DNA from 2 places in the Arthrobacter sp. GmRoot5-12 genome. Region 2 is predicted to be linked to the other one. Evidence: predicted binding sites of a transcription regulator. Region 2 holds the regulator's gene; the other holds the start of a gene.
The links. The regulator HrcA, encoded in region 2, represses chaperone genes, less so after heat shock. The targets are predictions, from matches to a motif close to TTNGCACTCGNNNNNNNCGAGTGCNAA.
Positions count from the first base shown of each region.

Region 1: a site for HrcA is predicted at 8,665-8,691, ahead of groL (chaperonin GroEL). Genes of this name have one in related genera too.

Region 1 is NZ_AP046056.1:1,053,815-1,065,573, reverse strand. It holds gene AC6JAM_RS04770 (lipid II:glycine glycyltransferase FemX) at 121-1,254, shown strand; gene AC6JAM_RS04765 (peptidoglycan bridge formation glycyltransferase FemA/FemB family protein) at 1,387-2,703, shown strand; gene AC6JAM_RS04760 (threonine/serine exporter family protein) at 2,738-4,225, shown strand; gene AC6JAM_RS04755 (siderophore-interacting protein) at 4,222-5,061, opposite strand; gene AC6JAM_RS04750 (uracil-DNA glycosylase) at 5,076-5,846, opposite strand; gene AC6JAM_RS04745 (DUF3263 domain-containing protein) at 5,987-6,316, shown strand; gene AC6JAM_RS04740 (LytR C-terminal domain-containing protein) at 6,368-7,006, shown strand; gene AC6JAM_RS04735 (cold-shock protein) at 7,060-7,266, shown strand; gene AC6JAM_RS04730 (ABC transporter substrate-binding protein) at 7,266-8,579, shown strand; gene groL (chaperonin GroEL) at 8,870-10,504, shown strand; gene AC6JAM_RS04720 (ABC transporter substrate-binding protein) at 10,655-11,759, opposite strand, start outside.
Region 2 is NZ_AP046056.1:4,024,538-4,034,152, reverse strand. It holds gene AC6JAM_RS18725 (PhoH family protein) at 1-678, opposite strand, end outside; gene AC6JAM_RS18720 (GerMN domain-containing protein) at 1,084-2,001, shown strand; gene AC6JAM_RS18715 (16S rRNA (uracil(1498)-N(3))-methyltransferase) at 1,988-2,767, opposite strand; gene dnaJ (molecular chaperone DnaJ) at 2,770-3,897, opposite strand; gene hrcA (heat-inducible transcriptional repressor HrcA) at 3,985-4,998, opposite strand; gene AC6JAM_RS18700 (DUF3097 domain-containing protein) at 5,170-6,021, shown strand; gene AC6JAM_RS18695 (DUF4870 domain-containing protein) at 6,141-6,551, shown strand; gene hemW (radical SAM family heme chaperone HemW) at 6,575-7,804, opposite strand; gene lepA (translation elongation factor 4) at 7,830-9,615, opposite strand, start outside.

The DNA of each region.
Region 1 (11,759 bases), 3.0 Mb from region 2:
CCTACACCCTTGTTGACCGCCAACAGCGGCGTCAAGCGGGCATCCTGAACCCGGATGCCGCCCGTGCACCGCCGGTCGGCGAAAAGCCGGAAGCACATCAGGCTTTAGACTTGAGGCTGCATGTCCGCACGCACCCAGAACTACCGAAACCGCGCACAGACCCGATTGGACAAGGCCCCCTTGCGACAATTCACCGCACGTTTTGCCACCGCCGAGGAAATTGAAAACTGGGACAAGCACGTCACGGCCAATCCGAACGGCGGCAATATGCTGCAGTCCGCCGCCTATGCATCGGTCAAGAACGGAAGCGGCTGGAAAGTCCGGTTCCTGGTGCTGGAAAGCCCCGGAAACTCCAGCTACAACCTGGTGCTGGAGAAGAGCTTCCCCGTCCTGGGACGGTTGTGGTACCTGATCAAGGGCCCCGACCTGGCCGATGCAGCGGACCTCGGCCCCGTCCTTGAATCCGTTGCCGCGTTTGTCCGCGGCAGGAAGCTGAATGTCTTCACCATCAAAGTGGAACCGGACATTATCGACTCCGACGAGGTGCAGAAGGAACTGCGCGCGGCCAACCTGGTGAAAGCGCCCAATATCCAGTCCAACGACTCCACCGCCCTGCTGGATATCTCCGGCTCCGAAGAGACAGTATTCAAAGCCATCTCCTCGCGCGCCCGCAATGCCATCCGGCGTGCCGAACGCGAAGGCTGCCAGGTGGTCCGGCAGGAACCCGGACCTGAAACCTACCGCGCCCTGTACGACCTGATGGTCAACACCGTCAGCGCCAAGGGATCCATGCCCCTGCGCAGCTACGATTACTACGCACAGTTCTGGGATGAGTTCAGCAACCGCGGCCAGGGCAACTTCTTCTTCACCTACGAGGACGGAAAGCCCAGCGTGGGCGCATTCGTCATCAACTACGGTGCCAAGGCAACCTACAAGGACGGCGGTTCCACCCAGAACCGCAAACAGTACGGTGACTCGCACCTGGTCCAGTGGGCGGCCATCCGCCGGATGCAGGAACTCGGCTGCACCGAGTACGACTTCTGCGGCACGCCTCCAGCTGCGCGCATCAAGGACAAGACCCACAACCTTTACGGAATGGGCATGTTCAAGACCAGCTTCACCAAGACAGTGACCGACTTCGTGGGCTGCCACGACTACGTCCTGTCCCCGCTGCGGCACCGGCTTTGGGTCAAAGGCGGCGAAAAGATCTTCCGCCGGATTGAAACCGCACGGACCGGCCAGCAGTTCTACTGACCTGCAGCCGCCAGACCCGCAAAGCTCCCGCGACCCCCGCCGGGCCAGCACGCCCGCGTGCCGGCCGCCCCGAACACCGCCCGCCCATCGCGCGCCCACCAGGCCGCGAAGAGTCCAGAAGAAGGTCACCCCTTGAATCCAGTTTCCGCCGCTACCGGGCTTGAATACGCCAACCTCAGCGACGCCGACTTTGAGGCCTTCGCCCTGAAGCACCCGCAGAACAGCTTCCTACAGTCCATTGATTTTGCCCGTTTCCAGCGAGCACGCGGCCAGCAGGTGGAACTCTTCGGGGTCCGGCGCAACGGGGAACTCGTGGCGGCAGGAAAGCTCAACTACACCACAAACCGCCTCGGCTACACCGTCTGTGAATGCGCCAAGGGCCCCCTTATGGACTACACGGACCGGAACCTGGTGGGCGCCGTCGTCGAGCTTCTCCGCAAGCACGCGGCAGGCCGCAAAGCCGCTGAACTGCGGATCTCGCCGAACGTCAGGTACATCGCCCGGGACGCCGACGGCGCCGAGCACCCCGACGTCGAGGACAACCGGCCCCTGGTGGCCGACCTGGAACGGCTGGGGTTCGAGCACCAGGGCCTGGACATGAACTTCGTCAACGTCAACTGGATGTTCATCAAGAACCTGGTGGGCATCCAGGACGCCGAAGAACTGATCATGAGCACCAGCTACCGGACGCGCAAAGCCATCCGCAAAGCGGAAAAGAACGGCGTCTTCCTGGAACAGGCCACCCTGGACACCCTGGACGACTTCTACGGGGCCCTGAGCCGGGCCGGTGACGAAAAAGGATTCGTCTACCGCGAACGCGCCTACTACGAACACCTGCTCCGGACTACCACCCCGGAATTCACCAAGCTGATGATGGCGAAGATCGACATCCCGGCCTACCGGAAATCCATCACTGAGCGCCTGGCAACGGAGTCAGCCACCGCAGCAGATCTCCGCCGTGAGGTGGAGGAGACCGGCAGCAAAAAGAAGGCCAACCGGCTCAAAGTGGTACAGGACCTGGTGGACAGCTACGAGCGGAGCCTGAAGGACATCGAAAGGTTCCCCGACTCCGTGGGGACGGCCACCGTGGCAGCCATCCACTTCGTTTGCTACGGCGATGAGGTGGTGTGCGTCATCGGCGGCACCGTCCAGGACTACATCTACTTCAACGGCGCAACCTCCCTGTACTGGGGAATGATGCTGCATGCCCTCGAGAAGGGATACCCGCGGTACAACTTCTACGGCACCTTCGGCATCTCGGGCCAGGACGAGGAAGGCCACGGCGGCTACGAATTCAAGAAGGGCTTTGGCGGCGAAGTGGTCCAGTTGGTGGGAGACTTCGTCGTGCCGGTGCGGCCCGCCGTCTTCCATGCCAACAGGCTCGCCAGGTCCGCTGCGGCCGCCGCCCGCACGCTGCTGGGCAAGTTGCCGCTGAAGCGTGCAGCCTGACCGTCCATAAACCGCGTACAGGGAGGAAGCGGGCATGACCGAACGGCACGAACGGCCAGGGCACAGGCCAAAGACTGACGGCCTGCCCAAGACTGAACCGCTGACCCCTGCGCAGCTTCGGCAGGACGCTGCCGCCAAGAGGATGCTGCGCCGCCTGGTGCAGGGCGAGAATCCACCAACCGCCCCGTTGAGCATCGTGGACCGGCTGGCGGGGAGTCCCTACGCCAACCCCACCATCCAGGTGGGTGGCGTGGACACCTCCGCCCGGAAGACCCTGGATTTCGCCCTGCACCTGGCCGAGACCATGTTCCGGTATGGCGCCGGCGCCCTGGAAGTGGAAACCAGCATCATTGCCGTCACCGCGGCCCTGGGGCTGAAAAACATCGAGGTGGACATCACCAACCAGTCCGTGGGTATCAACTACGCACCCAAGGACCAGACGCCGATCGCCCTGCTGCGCGTGGTGCGCTCCTGGACCAACAACTATGCGGGCCTGGCCAAGGTGCACCAACTGGTCACGGACATCGTGGCCGGCGGCGTGGGCCGGGATGAGGCGATCCGCCGGCTGAACGAGGCCATCACCAGCCCGAAACCCTATCCGCGCTGGATGGTCACGGCCGCCTTCGGCATCTTCGCCGCCGTGTTCGTTGGCGTGCTGGGCGGCGGTCCGGTGTCCTCGGCAGTTGCGTTCGTGGCCAATATCGGCATCAGCCTGCTGGCCCGGCAGCTGGGACGCTGGCGCGTACCGGACTTCTTCATCACCGCCAGCTGCTCTTTCGTGGTCACCATGCTGGCGCTGCTGCTCTGGCAGTTCGGGCTCACCGCATCGCCGTCCATCGTGGTGGTGGGCGGCATCCTGCTGCTCCTTCCCACCGGGCGCCTGGTGTCCTCCGTGCAGGATGCCATCAACGGCTTCCCGGTGACGGCGGCCGGACGGTTCCTGTCCACGCTGCTGACGTTCGGCGCCATCGTGGCAGGGATCGCTGTTGCCTTCGTGGTGGGGGAGCTGACCGGGCTGCAGCGCATCGACGTTACCCAGACCTTCCCGCCCGCCTACGATCTGTGGGTCCTCATCATCTTCGTAGCCGCCGCCGTGATGGCCATCGGCATTACGGAACAGACCACCTGGAAGCTCCTGCTGCCAACCGCAGCCGTAGGCGTGGCGGGCTACCTGGTGCTGCTGGGCTGCGGCCTGCTGGGCATCGGGGACCGTTTCGCCCCTGCCATGGCCGCCGTCGTCATTGGCCTGCTGGCACGGGTGGTGGCGCTGCGGATGGGTGCGCCGCAGCTGGTGGTGGCAGTTCCCGCAGCCCTGATCCTGCTGCCCGGCCTCACGATATTCCGGTCCATGTACGTCCTCACCGTTGAGGAGTCCGAGATCCTGGCCGGCGCCGGAGGAATGCTCAGCGCCGGTGCCATCGTGCTGGGAACGGCCGGCGGGATCGTCCTGGGCGACGTGCTGGCCCGGCCCCTGACCCGCAGCCTGGCAAGCAACGAGCGGCGCCGGGCGCGCCGCCGCTAGATCTGGCCGACCGGGAGCTTTTTCTCGGCCTGGAACACGTCCTCCACGCGGCCCTGCGCCCAGTAACCGGAGAGGGACACCTGCCGGCGGTCCAGGCCGCGCTGCTTGAAGAAGATTTCGCGGAGGGCCTTCATATAGCCGCGTTCGCCATGTGCAAACACATCCACGGTGCCGGTGGGCCATTCGGCCTCCGCCACCGCCCTGACCAGCAGGTCGCTGGCACCTGCCGGTGTGCCGTTGCGGGCCAGCCAGGTAATCTCCAGCCCGGCAGGGGCGGAAACGGACTGGATGTCGGCCTCGGAACCTACCTCCAGGAAGGCAAGCCCGGTTGCCTCCGCGGGCAGGGCCTCGATGCATGCGGCGATGGCAGGAAGCGCTGCCTCATCACCGGCGAACAGGTACCAGTCGGCCTCGGGGTTGGGGTTGTAGGCGCCGCCGGGTCCGGTGAAGGTCAGTGTCTCGCCCGGCTGTGCCCCTGCCGCCCATGGACCCGCCAGGCCCTCGTCGCCGTGGACCACGAAGTCGATGGCGAGTTCGCTCGCCTCCGGATCTACCCAGCGCAGCGTATAGGTGCGGGTGAACGGCCACTGCTCGCGCGGCATGGTTTCCCGGACGGCCCACAGGTCCAGCGGGGAGGGGTAGTCAACCCCGGGCTGCGGGAAAACGATCTTCACGTACCGGTCCACGAAGCCGTTGTTGGCGAAGTCGCTGAAGCCCTCCCCGCCGGCCACGATCCGGACCATGTGCGGGGACAGCTGTTCCTTGCGCAGCACGGTCAGGGTGACCTGGGGGCGGCTCTTCTTCGTGGCGCTGGTGGCGGCGGGGACGGTGCTCATAAGGCAAGCCTAAGCTAGGGCGACGGCGGGAGTTCCCAGGTTACGGCCGTTGCACCCTGTTCGCGCAACAGTTGGTTCACCCGGCTGAATGGCCTGGAGCCAAAGAACCCGCGAGAGGCGGACAGCGGGCTGGGGTGCGGGCTGATGACGGCGGGGGCGCCTGCCAGCAGCGGCTGGAGGCCCTCCGCCCCCTTGCCCCACAACACCGCCACCAAAGGCATCCTGGACCCATCCGCGGCCCGGCGGCATGCCAGGGCGGTGACGGCCGCCGTCGTAATGTCCTCCCAGCCTTTGCCCCGGTGGGACCCAGCAGATCCTGCCCTGACCGTGAGTACCCGGTTCAGGAGCAGCACGCCCTGCTCCGTCCATGCCGACAGGTCGCCATGGACGCGCGGCGGAATGCCGAGGTCCGATTCGAGTTCGCGGTAGATGTTCACCAGGCTGCGGGGGAGGGGGCGCGTGCGGGCATCGACGGAAAACGACAGCCCGACTGCGTGCCCCGGGGTGGGGTAGGGGTCCTGGCCCACGATGAGGACCTTGACGTCGGCGAGCGGCTGGCGGAAGGCGCGCAGGACGTTCGACGGCGGCGGCAGGAGTTGGTGCCCGGCCGCCTCTTCGGCAGCCAGGAAGGCCAGGACCGACCGGAGCTTGCCCTCCACTCCCTGCAGGGCCGCGGCCCAGTCCGGCGCCATGAGCTCCGCCAGGGGCAGGTCAGCCAGGTCAGCGAAGCGGGTGCCGTCCGCCGGGTCCTGCTGCAGCTCGAACAGCGCATCCGATTCAAACATCGTTCCATTCTTGCAGGCCGTCGGGGGACGCCCGCCCGCGGCACCGGGCCGGTGCAGGCGCGGGGCGCGAATGACACCGGTGTTATTCGACCGGTAGCATGAGGGTAAGACATTTACCGTAACCAGCGAAGGAGTGTGCCGTGGCGGAACCGGCCCGGGAACACCTGCCGGAGCAGGATCCACGGAAGTCCCTTTTGGCGGATTTCACCCTCCGTGAGTCCTCCCTCTCCGAGCGCGAACAGCAGATGCTGGCCCTGGAACGGCAATGGTGGAAGTACGCAGGGGCCAAGGAGCAGGCCATCCGCGACCTCTTTGACCTCTCCGCGACCCATTACTACCAGCTCCTGAACGCACTGATCGACCGCGAGGATGCGCTGGCACACGATCCCATGCTGGTGAAGAGATTGCGTAGACTACGTACGTCGCGCCACCGTGCGCGCACTGCCCGGCGCCTGGGATCCGACGCTTAACAACCCCCAGGCCGGGACAACAGCCGCAATCAACAAGGATGTCCTTCCACCATGACCAGATACGCCCGCGATGAATTCGACAAGGTCCCGGAGGCCGCGTCGCGACAAGGTGTCCACCGGACGGCCTCGGCCCCGTCCCGGGTGCGGCTGTGGCCCATCCTGGTAGTGGGGATGGCGGCCCTTGCCATAGGGCTGGTGTCCTTCCTGATCCTTCCCAAGCTGGGATTCAGCGCCACCGCGAGCCAGGCATCGGCGAGCGTGGAGTCAGCTCCGCTGGCCGGAACCGGAACCACTCCATCGGCCACGCAGGCATCCGCGCCTCCTGCTTCGCCGTCTCCGTCTGCTTCGTCTGAACCAACCCAAAGCAGTGACCCGGAGCCCCAGGCCACACCTTCCGCCACCCGGGAGGCAGCCGTCGACAGGACGCAGGCAGTGGCGGTTTACAACGCGGCAGGCACGGCAGGGCTGGCCAGCCGGGTGGCCGGAACCGTCCAGGCGGACGGATGGCGCCTCGGCCAGGTAGGCAACTGGTCCGGCGCCCCGCAGAAATCCTCCGTGATCTTCTACTCCGGCCCCCAGCAACTGGCAAACGCACAGGCGCTTGCCGGGCTGCTCAACATCCCCACCGTGGTGAACAGCACCGAATTCCAGGTGCCGCTCGTGGTGGTGCTTGGCCCCGGATACCGCTAGCCGCACCCGCTCCGCCCACGGCTGCATAACCCCAACGGAAAGAGTTGTTCATCATGGCACTGGGAACCGTCAAATGGTTCAACGCTGAAAAGGGCTATGGCTTCATCACCGTTGACGGCTCCGGTGATGACGTTTTTGTCCACTGGTCCGCGATCCAGGGGGAGGGCTACCGCGCACTGGATGAGGGGCAGAGGGTGCAGCTGGAAGTCGGGGAGGGCGAAAAAGGTCCCCAGGCAGAAAACGTCCGGCCCGCCCAGTGATGCCGTTTTACCGTTTCCCGGTCCGCGGCCGAGCGGCGCTGGCCGTTTCCCTGGGGGCAGTCCTCGCGGTCACAGCATGTTCGGGCGCCGGCGGCAACGCCAGGGTGGACCCGGTCGAAGCCTCCGGCGATGGCGTCCTCCGGGTGGGCCTGATCCTGGACAACACCGGCGGCAATGCCTTCCTTAATGCGCCCCAGCTGGCGGCCGCCAAGCTGGCCGTCCAGGAAATCAACGCCGCCGGCGGACACAAAGGCCGGCCGGTGGAGCTGCTGCTGGCGCATCCGGACCAGGAAGCCGCAGGCCAGGCCAAGGACCTGGTGGCCGCCAAGGCGGACGTGGTCATTGGACCCACCGATTCCAGCCACGCGGCCGCCGCCGTGGACATCCTGTCCCACGCACGCATACCCCTCATCTCGCCGGCCAACACCGCTGCCGCCCTCTCCGGGATCGCCAGCGGAGGCTACTACTTCCGCACGGCCGCGGCCGACGTCGCGCAAGGTCCTGTGCTGGCCAAACTCGCCAAGGACGCCGGGGCCGCCAGCATCACCGTGGTGTACCAGGAAGGTGCCTACGGCAAGGACCTGTCGGCTGCCGTCACGAAAGCCGCGCAACAGTCCGGCCTGACGGTCCTGCCCGGAGCCGCCTTCAAGCCCGGCGCCGCCGCCGAAGCCGCACGCTCCGCAGCCAAGGCCAGCCCTGACGCCGTGGTCCTGGTTGCCCGGGAAGGGGCGCAGGGCGCGTTGGCCGAGCTGAACAACTCCGGCCTCAGGGGTTCAAAAGTTCTCCTCAGCGATGGCGCCTTTGCCCGCTACGGATCAGGGCTCGCCTCCCGGACCCTGGACGGCGCCCGCGCCGTCGTCCCGGGCCAACTGCCCACCGCCGCCTTCCAGGGAAAGCTCCTGGCCGTTGATCCTTCCCTGAAGGACGTCTCGTATGCTGCTGAAACCTACGACGCCGTTACCCTGGCGGCCCTGGCGGCGGCAAGGGCCCAGGACGATGCCGGACGCTCCATCGCCGCCAACCTGGTTCCGGTTTCGGGTGGCGCCGCATCAGGCAGGACCACATCCCAGGGGATGCCCTCCGCAGGGACACCTGCCCCGGGGGCAACGGTCCCGCCCGCCCCGTGCCTGACGTACAAGGAGTGCCTGGGCGGCCTTGCTGCCAATCCGGACATCAATTACGACGGCGAGTCAGGACCGGTTGCCTTCGACTCCAACGGGGATATCACCACCGCCGTTTTCTCCGTATTCACCTACGGCCCCGAGAACAACCCCACCCCCACCGGCCGGGAGACGGCCGGACATTCAAGCTGATCGCCCTGGGCGAAGCCGCTGCCCCTACCCGCCCGTCCGGCGTCTTTTCGCTTGCACTCTCACCTGGGGAGTGCTAATTATTGAGTTAGCACTCTGACGTACCGACTGCTAAAGCAAAGCCTGGTTCCGGCCGGCGGCGCGGGGCACCGGACGAGGAGCGAAAGAAACACCTCACTTCAGTGAGATCCCCTCCCGGAGGCATACAGAGGCCGCCGTCAAAGGATCGTCCGTCGCGGGCACTGCAGCGAAGGTTCATTCTTAACGACTGTCCCGAAAGGACTACTGCCGTTATGGCCAAGATCATTGCATTTGATGAAGAGGCACGCCGCGGCCTTGAGCGTGGCCTGAACACCCTCGCCGACGCCGTTAAGGTCACCCTCGGCCCGCGTGGACGCAACGTCGTCCTCGAAAAGAAGTGGGGCGCCCCCACGATCACCAACGATGGTGTTTCCATCGCCAAGGAGATCGAGCTGGACGATCCTTACGAGAAGATCGGCGCTGAGCTGGTCAAGGAAGTTGCCAAGAAGACCGACGATGTTGCCGGCGACGGCACCACCACGGCCACCGTCCTGGCACAGGCCCTGGTCAAGGAAGGCCTGCGCAACGTTGCCGCCGGCGCCGACCCGCTGTCCCTCAAGCGCGGCATCGAGAAGGCCGTCGAGGCTGTCACCCGCGAACTCCTGGCTTCCGCCAAGGAAATCGAAACCAAGGAAGAGATCGCGGCCACCGCCTCCATCTCCGCCGGTGACGACGAAATCGGTGCCCTCATCGCCGAAGCCCTGGACAAGGTGGGCAAGGAAGGCGTTATCACGGTCGAGGAGTCCAACACCTTCGGCCTGGAGCTCGAGCTCACCGAAGGCATGCGCTTCGACAAGGGCTACATCTCCGCCTACTTCGTCACGGACGCCGAGCGCCAGGAAACGGTCCTTGAGGATCCGTACATCCTGATCGTCAACTCCAAGATCTCCAACGTCAAGGAACTGGTTGCTGTCCTGGAAAAGGTCATGCAGTCCAACAAGCCGCTGCTGATCATTGCCGAGGACATCGAGGGCGAGGCCCTGGCCACCCTGATCGTCAACAAGATCCGTGGCACCTTCAAGTCTGTCGCCGTCAAGGCTCCGGGCTTCGGCGACCGCCGCAAGGCCCAGCTGGCCGACATCGCCGTCCTCACCGGCGGCCAGGTCATCTCCGAAGAGGTTGGACTCAAGCTGGAGAACGCCGGCCTGGAACTCCTGGGCCAGGCCCGCAAGGTTGTTGTCACCAAGGACGAGACCACCATCGTTGAAGGTGCCGGCGACGCCGACCAGATCGCCGGCCGCGTTTCCCAGATCCGCGCCGAGATTGAGAATTCGGACTCCGACTACGACCGCGAGAAGCTGCAGGAGCGGCTGGCCAAGCTGGCCGGCGGCGTTGCAGTCATCAAGGCCGGTGCCGCCACCGAGGTTGAGCTCAAGGAGCGCAAGCACCGCATCGAGGACGCAGTCCGCAACGCCAAGGCTGCAGTTGAAGAAGGCATCGTGGCCGGTGGCGGCGTGGCCCTCATCCAGGCCGGTGCCAAGGCATTCGCCAACCTGCAGCTCTCCGGCGACGAAGCAACCGGCGCCAACATCGTCCGCGTTGCCATCGACGCCCCGCTGAAGCAGATCGCCTTCAACGCCGGCCTCGAGCCGGGCGTCGTGGTGGACAAGGTCCGCGGCCTGCCCGCAGGCCACGGCCTGAACGCAGCCACCGGCGAATACGTCGACCTGCTGGCTGCCGGCGTCAACGACCCCGTCAAGGTAACCCGCTCTGCCCTGCAGAACGCGGCTTCCATCGCTGGCCTGTTCCTCACCACCGAAGCAGTGGTGGCTGACAAGCCGGAGAAGAACGCCGCCCCCGCAGGCGGAGACGACATGGGCGGCATGGGAGGCATGGGCGGCTTCTAAGCCCTCCTGCCGGGACCTCTCCCGCCAACCGCAAAGTGCGGCCCCCTCGTTTGCGAGGGGGCCGCACTTTTGTGCCGGAGGTTTTGTTCCCGGCCACGGATGCGGCCTGTGCCGGCTTGGCCGCCCGGACAAGGAGCTGTGGGAGGGGAGTTACTTCCGGGCCGAATCCAGCATCCCCTGGACTTCCTTCTTGAAGGCTTCCGCCGCGGCCTGCGGGGTCATCCGGTCGTACAGCACTTCATCCGTGTACCTCCTGATGACGTTCTGGACGCTCCCTGCACCCACGGGCGGGACAGGCGGTGCGTCCTTGATGTCCGGGGCTATGTCCTTCAGGAATCCAACCACGGTGGTGTCAGCCGGCTTAAGCTGCGGGGTGATGCCCGAAACGATGTCCGGATTGGTGGGGACGCCCCTGTCGGTCATCAGGATGGCACCCGCCTCCGGACTGTTGGTGAGGTAGTTGATGAACTCCGCGGCCTGCTGGGAATGCTTCGAACGGGAGGATGCAGACCAGAACATGGTGGGCTTGTAGTACATGCCATTGCCGGCCGAGGCGCCGTCGACGCTGGGGGCCCGCAGTATCTTTATGCTGCTGCCGGTGGTGGCTTCAAGGGAACCAAGCTGGTTGGTCCACCACCAGGCCATGGCCACCCGGTTTGTTCCGAACAGGCTTTCCTCCAGTCCTGCCCCTGCATCCTCGGTTGCCACGGTGGCCGCCGGGCTGGCCTTGGAGTCGCGCTGTTCCTTGATCCGTTCCCAGAAGGACGCTGCAGTCGCGGCTTCAAAGTCGAGCTTGCCGTCCCCTGAGTACAGATTCTCGCCGTGCTGGCGCAGCCAGATGATCAGGTCGGCTTCGTTGCTGCCATAAGCGGCCCCGTAACTCTTCCCGTCACCTGCTGCGCTGATCTTCGCCGCCGTGTCCACGAAGTCTTTCCACGTCCAGGTCTTGTCGTCCGGCACGGGCACTCCCGCTGCCTGGAACACTTTCGTGTTGGCCATGATGACATAGGCGTTCCGGCCTGTGCTCAACCCGTACTGGGCGCCGCCGTACTGGCCCGACGCAAGCGCTTCCTTGTCCAGTTTTGAGGTATCGATGCCGTTTTGCCTGGACAGGTCCATCAGCGCCCCGCGGCCGCCGTATTCGGCGATGTATTTCTGGTCCATCTGGACGACGTCGGGCGCATCGTTGGCGGCGGTCTTCGTTGCCAGCTTGTCCCAGTAGCTGGACCATTCTCCCGGCTCCGCTTTGATCTTG
Region 2 (9,615 bases):
GTCCATCATGTCGTGCAGGGCGTCGTAGAGCGGCCGGAGATAGGGGTCGATCTTGTCGCTGAGCGTGCCGGGGAGGAAACCAAGCCGCTCCCCCGCTTCCACCGCGGGGCGGGTCAGGATGATCCGGCTGACCTCTTTTTGCTGCAGCGCCTGGACGGCTTTTGCCATGGCCAGGTACGTCTTGCCGGTGCCGGCCGGACCAATGCCGAAGATCACGGTGTTGGCGTCGATGGCGTCAACATAGTTCTTCTGGTTCAGCGTCTTGGGCCGGATGGTCCTGCCGCGGCTGGAGAGGATGTCGTGGGTGAGCACATCCACGGGATTCTGCAGTGACTGCGTGCGCAGGAGGGACACCAGCTGCTGCAGCACAGCAGGAGTGATGACCGTGCCGCGGGCCACCAGGCCACGGACTTCCTGCAGGAGCCGCATGATCCGGGGAACATCACCGGCGGGGCCGTTGATGGACAGTTCATTACCCCGGGCATGGAAGTTGACGGCCGGGAACTGCTCTTCGATGAACCGCAACGCCTCGTCATGGCTGCCGAGTGATTGAACCATCTGGTCGGAGTTCTCAAAGAGGACTACTTCAGTCCGGGTGCCGGGCAGGGAGTGCGGGAATTCACCCGGACTGCCTTCGCCCGTATTGAGCCGGCGCTTACCATTTGCTGATTCAGTCATGGTGCTGGCCCGCAGGCCCGTGGTCCCCTCGAAGATCGACATCTATGTTTGCGTTCGCTGATGCCGGCGCCCGTTGGACGGTGCTCCTGGCCCCAGCGATCCCTTTATCTTACGCCAGCGCGGGGCCGGGCCGGATACCGGGCCGCCATGGAGCAGCGGCTGCAACCCGTCCGGAGGGTGCCGGGACGTCCTTAGGTATCAACTTCATATCGGCCTCATATCGTTCCCGTTGCAGTTGTGCCCGCGGAGGCAAAGAGCGGCTGGGCGGCCGCGCCGCTGTGCAATGCTGGAAATCCAGCATCTGCTGGAACACCAGGCCGCCAGGGGGATCGGCCCGCCACGCCAGGAAAGGACAAGGGCAGGACAGTGCCGGAAACCTCTGCGCCCGAAAGGGCAGGACGACCGATGGGCCGTCTGCGCCCCGCCGTCCTTGCAGGAATCCTGGTCCTGGTTCCGGTCCTTGCGGGCTGCACGGCCGAGGGCGGCCCCTCACCCACCGGCACCATCGCCTCGGTGCCGGCAACGGGCGGCACCATGCCGGACACGCTGTCCACCAGCGCCCCGCTGGAAACCGCACAGTCCTCCAACAAGGCGCCGGTCTACTGGATCGGCCGCAGCGGCGGGAACATCTTTCTTTACCGGGAATTCCGCGACGTCCCTGAACAGGAGAACCCGGTCACCCGCGCCCTGCGGGCCATGATGTCGGAAAAGCCGCTGGACCCTGACTTCTTCACGCCCTGGCAGAACCCGGACAAACTTGCCACCTCAATCTCCGGCAAGGACGTCATCACCGTCGACGTCTCCTCGGACGCTTTCAACAGCAACCTCGATGCCGACATGGCTGCCCGGGCCATCCAGCAGCTGATCTACACGGCAACCGCTGCCGCCGCCAGTTCGGGCCTGATCGACACCGGCCAGCAGATCCGGGTCCGGATCCTCGTGGACGGCCACACGGACTACGTGGCCTTCGGCAAAGTGCAGCTCGGGGCCCTGATGACCCGCGCCGCGGGCCTGATGGCGCCCGTCTGGATCATTGATCCCCAGGAGAACGCCGAAGTGCCCGGCGGGAGCGTGAAGATCACCGGCCGCAGCACATCGCCCGGGGCGAAGCTCCGCTGGCAGATCCTGCAGTCTACGGACGGCGGCAGCAAAGCACCGTTCCTGGCGGGTGAAACCACGGCTGCGTCCGAACAGGGGCAGGCCGGCGTCTTCACCCTGGCCCTGAACCTTCCGCCGGGCGATTACATGCTGCGGGTGGCCCAGGCCGGCTCCGGCGGGGAACCGGACCGGAACGAGGACACGAGGTCCTTTAAGGTCCGGTAGCCGTCCACCGGCCAAGGACGTCGCTGGCAAGCACGACGGCGGCCGGGCCGGCCGTGGAGGACCGCAGGACATGGTGCCCCAGGAGGGCGGTCACGGCGCCCTTATCGCAGAGTTTCGTTACCTCCCGCTGGCTGATGCCGCCCTCCGGACCGACGATGAGCAGGATTTCCCGGGGTCCGGAGCCTGCTTTCCCTTGCCATGTTTCAAGGACGGTGCGCAGCGGCCGAACGGCGTCCTCATGCAGGATGACAGCGAGGTCGGCAGCTTCCACGGCAGCGGAAAGCCCGGCAGTGTCGACGGCGGACCGCACTTCGGGGATCCAGGCGCGCCGTGCCTGCTTGGCGGCCGCGGCCACTGAGGATTCCCATTTGGCATGGGCCCGGGCCGCGCGGTCGCCCTTCCAGCGGACGATTGACCGTTCGGACTGCCAGGGTATGACGGCGTCGATGCCCAGTTCCGTGGCCGTCTCGATGGCCAGCTCGTCGCGGTCCCCCTTGGCGAGGGCCTGGACCAGCACCAGCCGGACGTCCGGCCTGTCTTCGACGGTCAGCGTCCCGCATTCCACCTCGAGTGCGGAGGGAGCGGCGGACACCACCTTCCCGGTCATCCGGGTGCCGGCGCCGTCGACGATGTCCACCGCTTCGCCGGGAGACAGCCGTTTGACGGTGACGGCATGCCGCGCCTCCGCCCCGTCGAGGACAAAGAGTTGGCCGGCCGCCATACCGGCCAGCGAACCGGGGGGCGTGAAGAAGACGGGGTTGCTCACCGCTACAGGTTACCGAGCCGGTCCCGGAGCTTGGCGAACATGCCGCCGCTGGCAGCGAGCTTGCCCTCGGTGATCTGTTCACCACGGAGCTTGGCCAGTTGGCGCAGGAGGTCCTCCTGCGCGGGGTCGAGCTTGGCCGGGGTGTCCACCTGGAGGTGGACCTTCAGGTCGCCGCGGCCGTAGCCCCTCAGGTGGGTGACGCCGAGGCCGCGCAGGGTGATGATCTCCCCCGACTGGGTACCGGGCTTGACGTCGATCTCCTGCGTGCCGTCGAAGGTTTCCAGGCTGACATCCGTGCCCAGGGCGGCTGCCGTCATGGGGATGTGCAGGGTGGCGTGCAGGTCGTCGCCCTCCCGCACGTAGGTGGCGTCATTGTTGACGCGGATCTCCACGTACAGGTCGCCGGCCGGACCGCCCGCGGGGCCGGCCTCGCCCTGGCCGGAGAGCTGGATCCGGGTTCCGGTGGCCACACCGGCAGGGACCTTGATGGTCAGCGACCGGCGGCTGCGGATACGGCCCTGGCCGCTGCACTCGTTGCAGGGATCCTTGATGACGGTGCCGAAGCCTTCGCAGGTGCCGCAGGGGGCGGCCGTCATGACCTGGCCGAGGATGGAGCGGACGGCCCGCTGGACCTGTCCGCTGCCGCCGCAGATGTCGCAGCGTTCCGGATGGGTGCCGGGGCGGCAACAGGATCCGTCACAGGTGGGGCAGACCACGGCGGTGTCCACTTCGAGTTTCTTGTTCACGCCGAATACGGCGTCGCGGAGGTCGATCCGTACGCTGATCAGGGCATCCTGGCCGCGGCGGACACGGGAAGCGGGACCGGACGTGCCGCCGGCGCCGAAGAAGGTGTCGAAAATGTCCTGGAACGCGAAGCCCTGGCCCGCGTAGCCTGCGCCGCCGAAACCGTTGTCGGTGCCGTTCTCATTGCCGGTGGTGTCGTAGATCCGGCGCTTCTGGGGGTCCGAAAGCACCTCGTAGGCGTGAGTTACTGCCTTGAACCGTTCCGATGCGTCCGCACCGGGGTTTACGTCCGGGTGTAGGGTGCGGGCCAGCTTGCGGTAGGCCTTTTTGATTTCTTCACCCGTCGCTTCGGGTGAGACTCCAAGGACGTCATAGTGGCTGCTCAAAGTTCGTATCTCTTCCTTGTTGTACTGCGTTCAGTTGGGCGGCCCAGCTCTTGCTTTCCGGCCGAAGCGCGCTCCGGCGGCCAAGAGTCAGGGCCCCAAAATCCTGGAAAGGTAGCGCGCCACTGCCCTGACGGCGGCCATGGTGGTGGGGTAATCCATCCGGGTGGGCCCGAGGATGCCTACTTTCGCCGAGCTGTCCGGACCGTAGGCAGTGGCCACCACGGAGGCCTCGGCAAGGCCGTCGTACGGGTTCTCCCGTCCGATGCTGACAGCGACGCCGCGGTGGTCCTGGGCCATTTCGCTCAACAGCCGCAGCATCACCACCTGTTCCTCCAGCGCCTCGAGCACCGGGCCGATGCTGAGGGGGAAGTCGACGTTGGACCTGGCCAGATTGGCGGTGCCGGCCATGACCATCCGGTCCTCCCGGCTGTTTTGCGCCAGGCCCTCCAGCCCGAGCGCCAATGCGTGTGCCGCCTGCCGCTGCGGGTGCGGGGTGGCGGCGACGACGGCGGGCAGCGCCTGGGCCAGTTGGCGCAGCGGTGTTCCGCCCAGTGCACCGAGGAACCGGGTGCGCAGTTCAGCCAGTGCGTCGTCGCCAAGGTCCTGCCCGACGTCGATCACCCGCTGCTCCACCTTGCCGCTGTTGGCGATCAGGACGACGAGGACCTTGCGCGGGGCGAGCAGGACGAATTCGATGTGCCGGACCAGTGCCCTGCTCAGGTGCGGATACTGCACCACGGCAACCTGGTTGGTCAGCTGCGACAGCAGCCGGACGGTCCTCTCCAGCACGTCGTCGAGGTCGTCCGCGCCTTCGAGCAGGGACTGGATGGCGCGGCGTTCGGCGGCCGAGAGCGGCTTGACAGCCGAGATTTGGTCCACAAAGAGCCGGTAGCCCTTGTCCGTGGGAATCCGGCCGGCACTGGTGTGCGGGGCGGTGATCAGCCCCTCGTCCTCCAGTGCGGCCATGTCATTGCGGATGGTGGCGCTGGAAACACCAAGATGATGCCGCTCCACCAGGGCCTTGGACCCAACCGGCTCGCGGGAGTGGACGTAGTCCTCCACGATGGCCCGCAGTACTTCCAGCTTGCGTGGCTCGCTCACTCTCCACCTCCATCCATGGTTCGGGGCGCATGCCCCTCCCGATGCAACCCAGGGTTAGCACTCGACATGCCTAAGTGCTAACAGTCTATTATGCCTCGGCCCGTTGTTAGCATTGGTACCGCTCCGGGCGAAATTGCGGAGTTGAACACTAGCGCTAGGCGGATCAAATCCATGGATTACCGGAACTGGGGCCCACGCGGCATATCCGCTCCCGCACGGACGGAACTGCCTGAGGTCCCCGTGGAGCGCGGCATGGTGCTCGAGGAAGTGCAGTCAGGCTGGGTGGGTGCCGTGACCCGGGTGGAGAAATCCGGCGGCATGCATGTGGTGGCGCTGGAGGACCGCAGGGGAAAATCGCGTACCTTCCGCCTTGGGTTCGGCTTCCTCCTGGAGGGCCGGCCGATCCGGCTGATGCCACCCGCCCCCCGGCCGGCCGCTGCCGGTCCCGCGGCGGGCAGGACGGCCTCGGGGTCCGTTCGGGTCGCCGGACAACGCGCCCAGGTGGCCAAGGCCAGCCGGATCTGGGTGGAAGGCAAGCACGACGCCGAACTGGTGGAGAAGGTCTGGGGAGACGACCTCCGGGTGGAGGGCATCGTCGTCGAGCCCCTGCACGGCATTGACGACCTTGCCGCAGCCGTCGCGGACTTCAGGCCGGGGCCTGGCCGCCGTCTTGGCGTCCTGGTGGACCACCTGGTTCCTGACTCCAAGGAGTCCCGCATCGCGGATGCCGTCATGGCCTCCCCGGGCGCCGCAGGCAACGTCCTGATCGTCGGTCACCCCTACGTGGACGTCTGGCAGGCGATCCGGCCCGCTGTCCTTGGCATCGACAAATGGCCGGCCGTGCCCCGCGGGCAGGACTGGAAGACGGGGATCCTGAAAGCCTTCGGCTGGCCCCACGCCACCAAGGAAGATGTCGGCCTGGGATGGCAGAAGCTGCTGGGCGCCGTGCGCACGTACGCGGACCTCGAAGCGTCGCTGCTGGGCAGGGTCGAGGAAGTCATCGATTTCCTGACCGTGCCGTGAAGGGCGGACGGCGTCCCGGGAACCAGTATTCTTGGTAGTGCGGTTCCTTGTTTCCTGAGGCACTGCGCACCGCGCCGGAATTGTAGTCAGCACCACTTGCACCTTCGAAGGAACAGACTGTGGCAGAAAACGCACGTGATCACAGGGACGGCCAGGGCCGTTCCGAGTACCATGGCGTCCCCGCCAACGCCCTGCCGCTTACGGCCAGCGAAGACCGCCAGTGGGCGACGCTGGCGCACTTCGGCGGGATCCTGGGGTGCGTCCCCTCGCTGCTGATCTACTTGATCTTCCGTGACCGCGGGCCATTTACCGCCCAGGAATCCAAGGAAGCGCTGAACTTCAGCCTGCCGCCCACCATCGCCGCGGTGCTGGCCAACATCCTGGTGTTCGTCCCCTACGTCGGGAACATCTTCGCGGTCATTGCCACGCTGATCTGGGTGGCGCTCACGTGCTTCTCCGTCGCGGCAGGGATCCACGTCAACCGGGGCCAGCCGCACCGCTACCAGTACAACCTGCGCTGGATCAAGTAAGGGCAACTGCCCGCGGGCCGGCTCTAGTCCGGCAGGATGCGGCGGACTACTGCGTCTGCCAAGAGCCTGCCCTTGAGGGTCAGGACCAGGCGTCCGCGGAATGCGGCAGCAGGATCAACCAGGCCGGCTGCGATCAGTCCGGCCACCTCGTGGCGTCCCCCGGCACTCAGCGTTGAGACATCCAGTCCCGACTGGAGGCGGGCCTCCAGCATGACCCGCTCCAGGTTCCTTGTTTCCGCGTCCAGGGTTTCCCTGCCGGCGGCGGGCGAAAGCCCCTGCGACAGCCGGTTCGCGTAAGCGGACGGGTGCTTGACGTTCCACCAGCGGACCCCGCCCATGTGTGAGTGCGCGCCCGGGCCGATGCCCCACCAGTCGTCACCCCGCCAGTATGCGAGGTTGTGGCGGCAGGCCTGCTCCGGAGTCCGCGCCCAGTTGCTGACCTCGTACCAGCCAAGTCCGGCTTCGGTGATCAGCTGGTCGGCGAGCTCGTACTTGTCGGCGTGGTCGTCGTCGTCGATTCCCGGGACTTCGCCGCGGCGCATCTGCGCGGCCAGCTTGGTGCCCTCCTCAACGATCAGCGCGTAGGCGCTGATGTGGTCCGGCCCGTAGGAAAGCGCCGTTTCGAGGGAGTGCCGCCAGTCGGCCAGCGACTCCCCCGGCGTCCCGTAAATCAGGTCCAGGCTGACAGCCAGTCCTGCCTCGCGCGCCCACTGCACCACCTGCGGCACCCGGCTGGGCGTATGGGTCCGGTCCAGCACCTTGAGCACGTGCGGAACCGCGGACTGCATCCCAAAGGACACCCTGGTGAACCCGGCGTCCTTGAGGACGGCAAGGGACTCCGGCGTGACGGAATCGGGGTTGGCTTCGGTGGTGACCTCGGCGCCGTCGTCAATGCCCCATTGGTCGATGGCGGCCCGGAGGATCAGGGCGAGGTCATCGGCCGGCAGCAGCGTGGGCGTGCCGCCGCCAAAGAAGACGGTGCTGAGCTTCCGGTCCGGCAGCCCTGAACGTGACAGCACAGCAGCCGCCAGCGACACCTCGGACACGGCGGTCTGGGCGTATGCGTCCTGGGACGCTCCGCCGCCAAGTTCCGTGGCGGTGTAGGTGTTGAAGTCGCAGTAGCCGCAGCGCACAGCGCAGAACGGGATGTGGACGTACAACCCGAAAGCCCGGGCCGCCGCACCGTCCGCTGCCTGGGCAGGCAGCAGACCGTCCGACGGCGCCGGGTCGCCGAGGGGAAGAACGCTGGGCATCAGCGGGTCCCCCGCTGTGCGGTGGTCACTTCTTCTTGGCCTTGTCCTTCGATTCGTCGGTGGTCAGGGCGGCGATGAACGCTTCCTGCGGCACCTCCACTGTGCCCACCATCTTCATGCGCTTCTTGCCTTCTTTTTGCTTCTCCAGCAGCTTGCGCTTCCGCGAGATGTCACCGCCGTAGCACTTGGCCAGCACGTCCTTGCGGATGGCGCGGATGCTTTCGCGGGCGATGATCCTGGAACCGATCGCGGCCTGGATGGGCACTTCGAACTGCTGGCGGGGAATCAGTTCGCGCAGCTTGCCGGTCATCATCACGCCGTAGGCGTACGCCTTGTCCCGGTGCGTGATGGCGCTGAACGCGTCCACCTGTTCGCCCTGGAGCATGATGTCCACCTTCACCAGGTCGGCGGCCTGCTCGCCGTCGGCCTTCCAGTCCAGCGAGCCGTAGCCCCGGGTCTTGGATTTCAGGATGTCGAAGAAGTCGAAGACGATTTCCGCCAACGGCAGGCGGTAGCGGATTTCCACCCGGTCCTCGGAAAGGTAGTCCATGCCGCCCATGACGCCGCGGCGGGACTGGCACAGTTCCATGATGGCGCCGACAAATTCGTTGGGGGCCAGGATGGTGGCGGAGACCATGGGCTCGCGTACCTCGGCGATCTTCCCGGTGGGGTACTCGCTGGGGTTGGTCACCCGGACCACCTTCTTGTCCTCCAGGGTCACCTCGTATTCCACGTTCGGTGCGGTGGAGATGAGGTCGAGGTTGTATTCGCGCTCCAGGCGTTCGCGGGTGATCTCGAGGTGCAGGAGACCCAGGAAGCCCACGCGGAACCCGAAGCCGAGGGCAGCCGAGGTTTCCGGTTCGTAAACCAGCGCGGCGTCGTTGAGCATGAGCTTTTCGAGGGCGTCGCGGAGTACCGGATAGTCGGCGCCGTCCAGCGGATACAGGCCGGAGAACACCATGGGCTTGGCATCGGCGTAGCCGGGGAGGGACTCCGCCGCCGGCTTGGCCAGGTTGGTGACGGTATCGCCCACCTTCGACTGCCGGACGTCCTTCACGCCGGTGATCAGGTAGCCCACTTCACCGACGCCGAGCCCCTTGGACGGTGTGGGTTCCGGGGAGCTGACACCGATTTCCAGAAGCTCGTGCGAGGCCCTGGTGGACATCATCTGGATGCGCTCACGCGGATGGAGCATGCCATCCATCACACGCACGTAGGTGACCACGCCGCGGTAGGTGTCGTAGACCGAGTCGAAGATCATGGCACGGGCCGGGGCATCGGGGTTGCCCTTCGGCGCCGGCAGGTCGCGGACGATCTTGTCCAGGAGGGCCTCGACGCCGACGCCGGTCTTGCCGGATACGCGCAGGACGTCCTCGGGATCGCCGCCGATGAGGCTGGCCAGCTCGGCGGCGTACTTTTCAGGCTGCGCCGCCGGAAGGTCGATCTTGTTCAGCACCGGGATGATGGTGAGGTTGTTCTCCATGGCCAGGTACAGGTTGGCCAGCGTCTGGGCCTCAATGCCCTGCGCCGCGTCCACCAGCAGGATGGCGCCTTCGCAGGCCGCGAGTGACCGGGATACCTCGTAGGTGAAGTCCACGTGGCCGGGCGTGTCGATCATGTTCAGCGCGTAGCTGACGCCGTCCACCTCCCAGGGCATGCGGACGGCCTGGGACTTGATGGTGATGCCACGTTCCCGCTCGATGTCCATCCGGTCCAGGTACTGGGCCTTCATGTCACGCGCCTGGACCACACCGGTGGACTGCAGCATGCGGTCAGCCAGCGTGGACTTGCCGTGGTCGATATGCGCGATG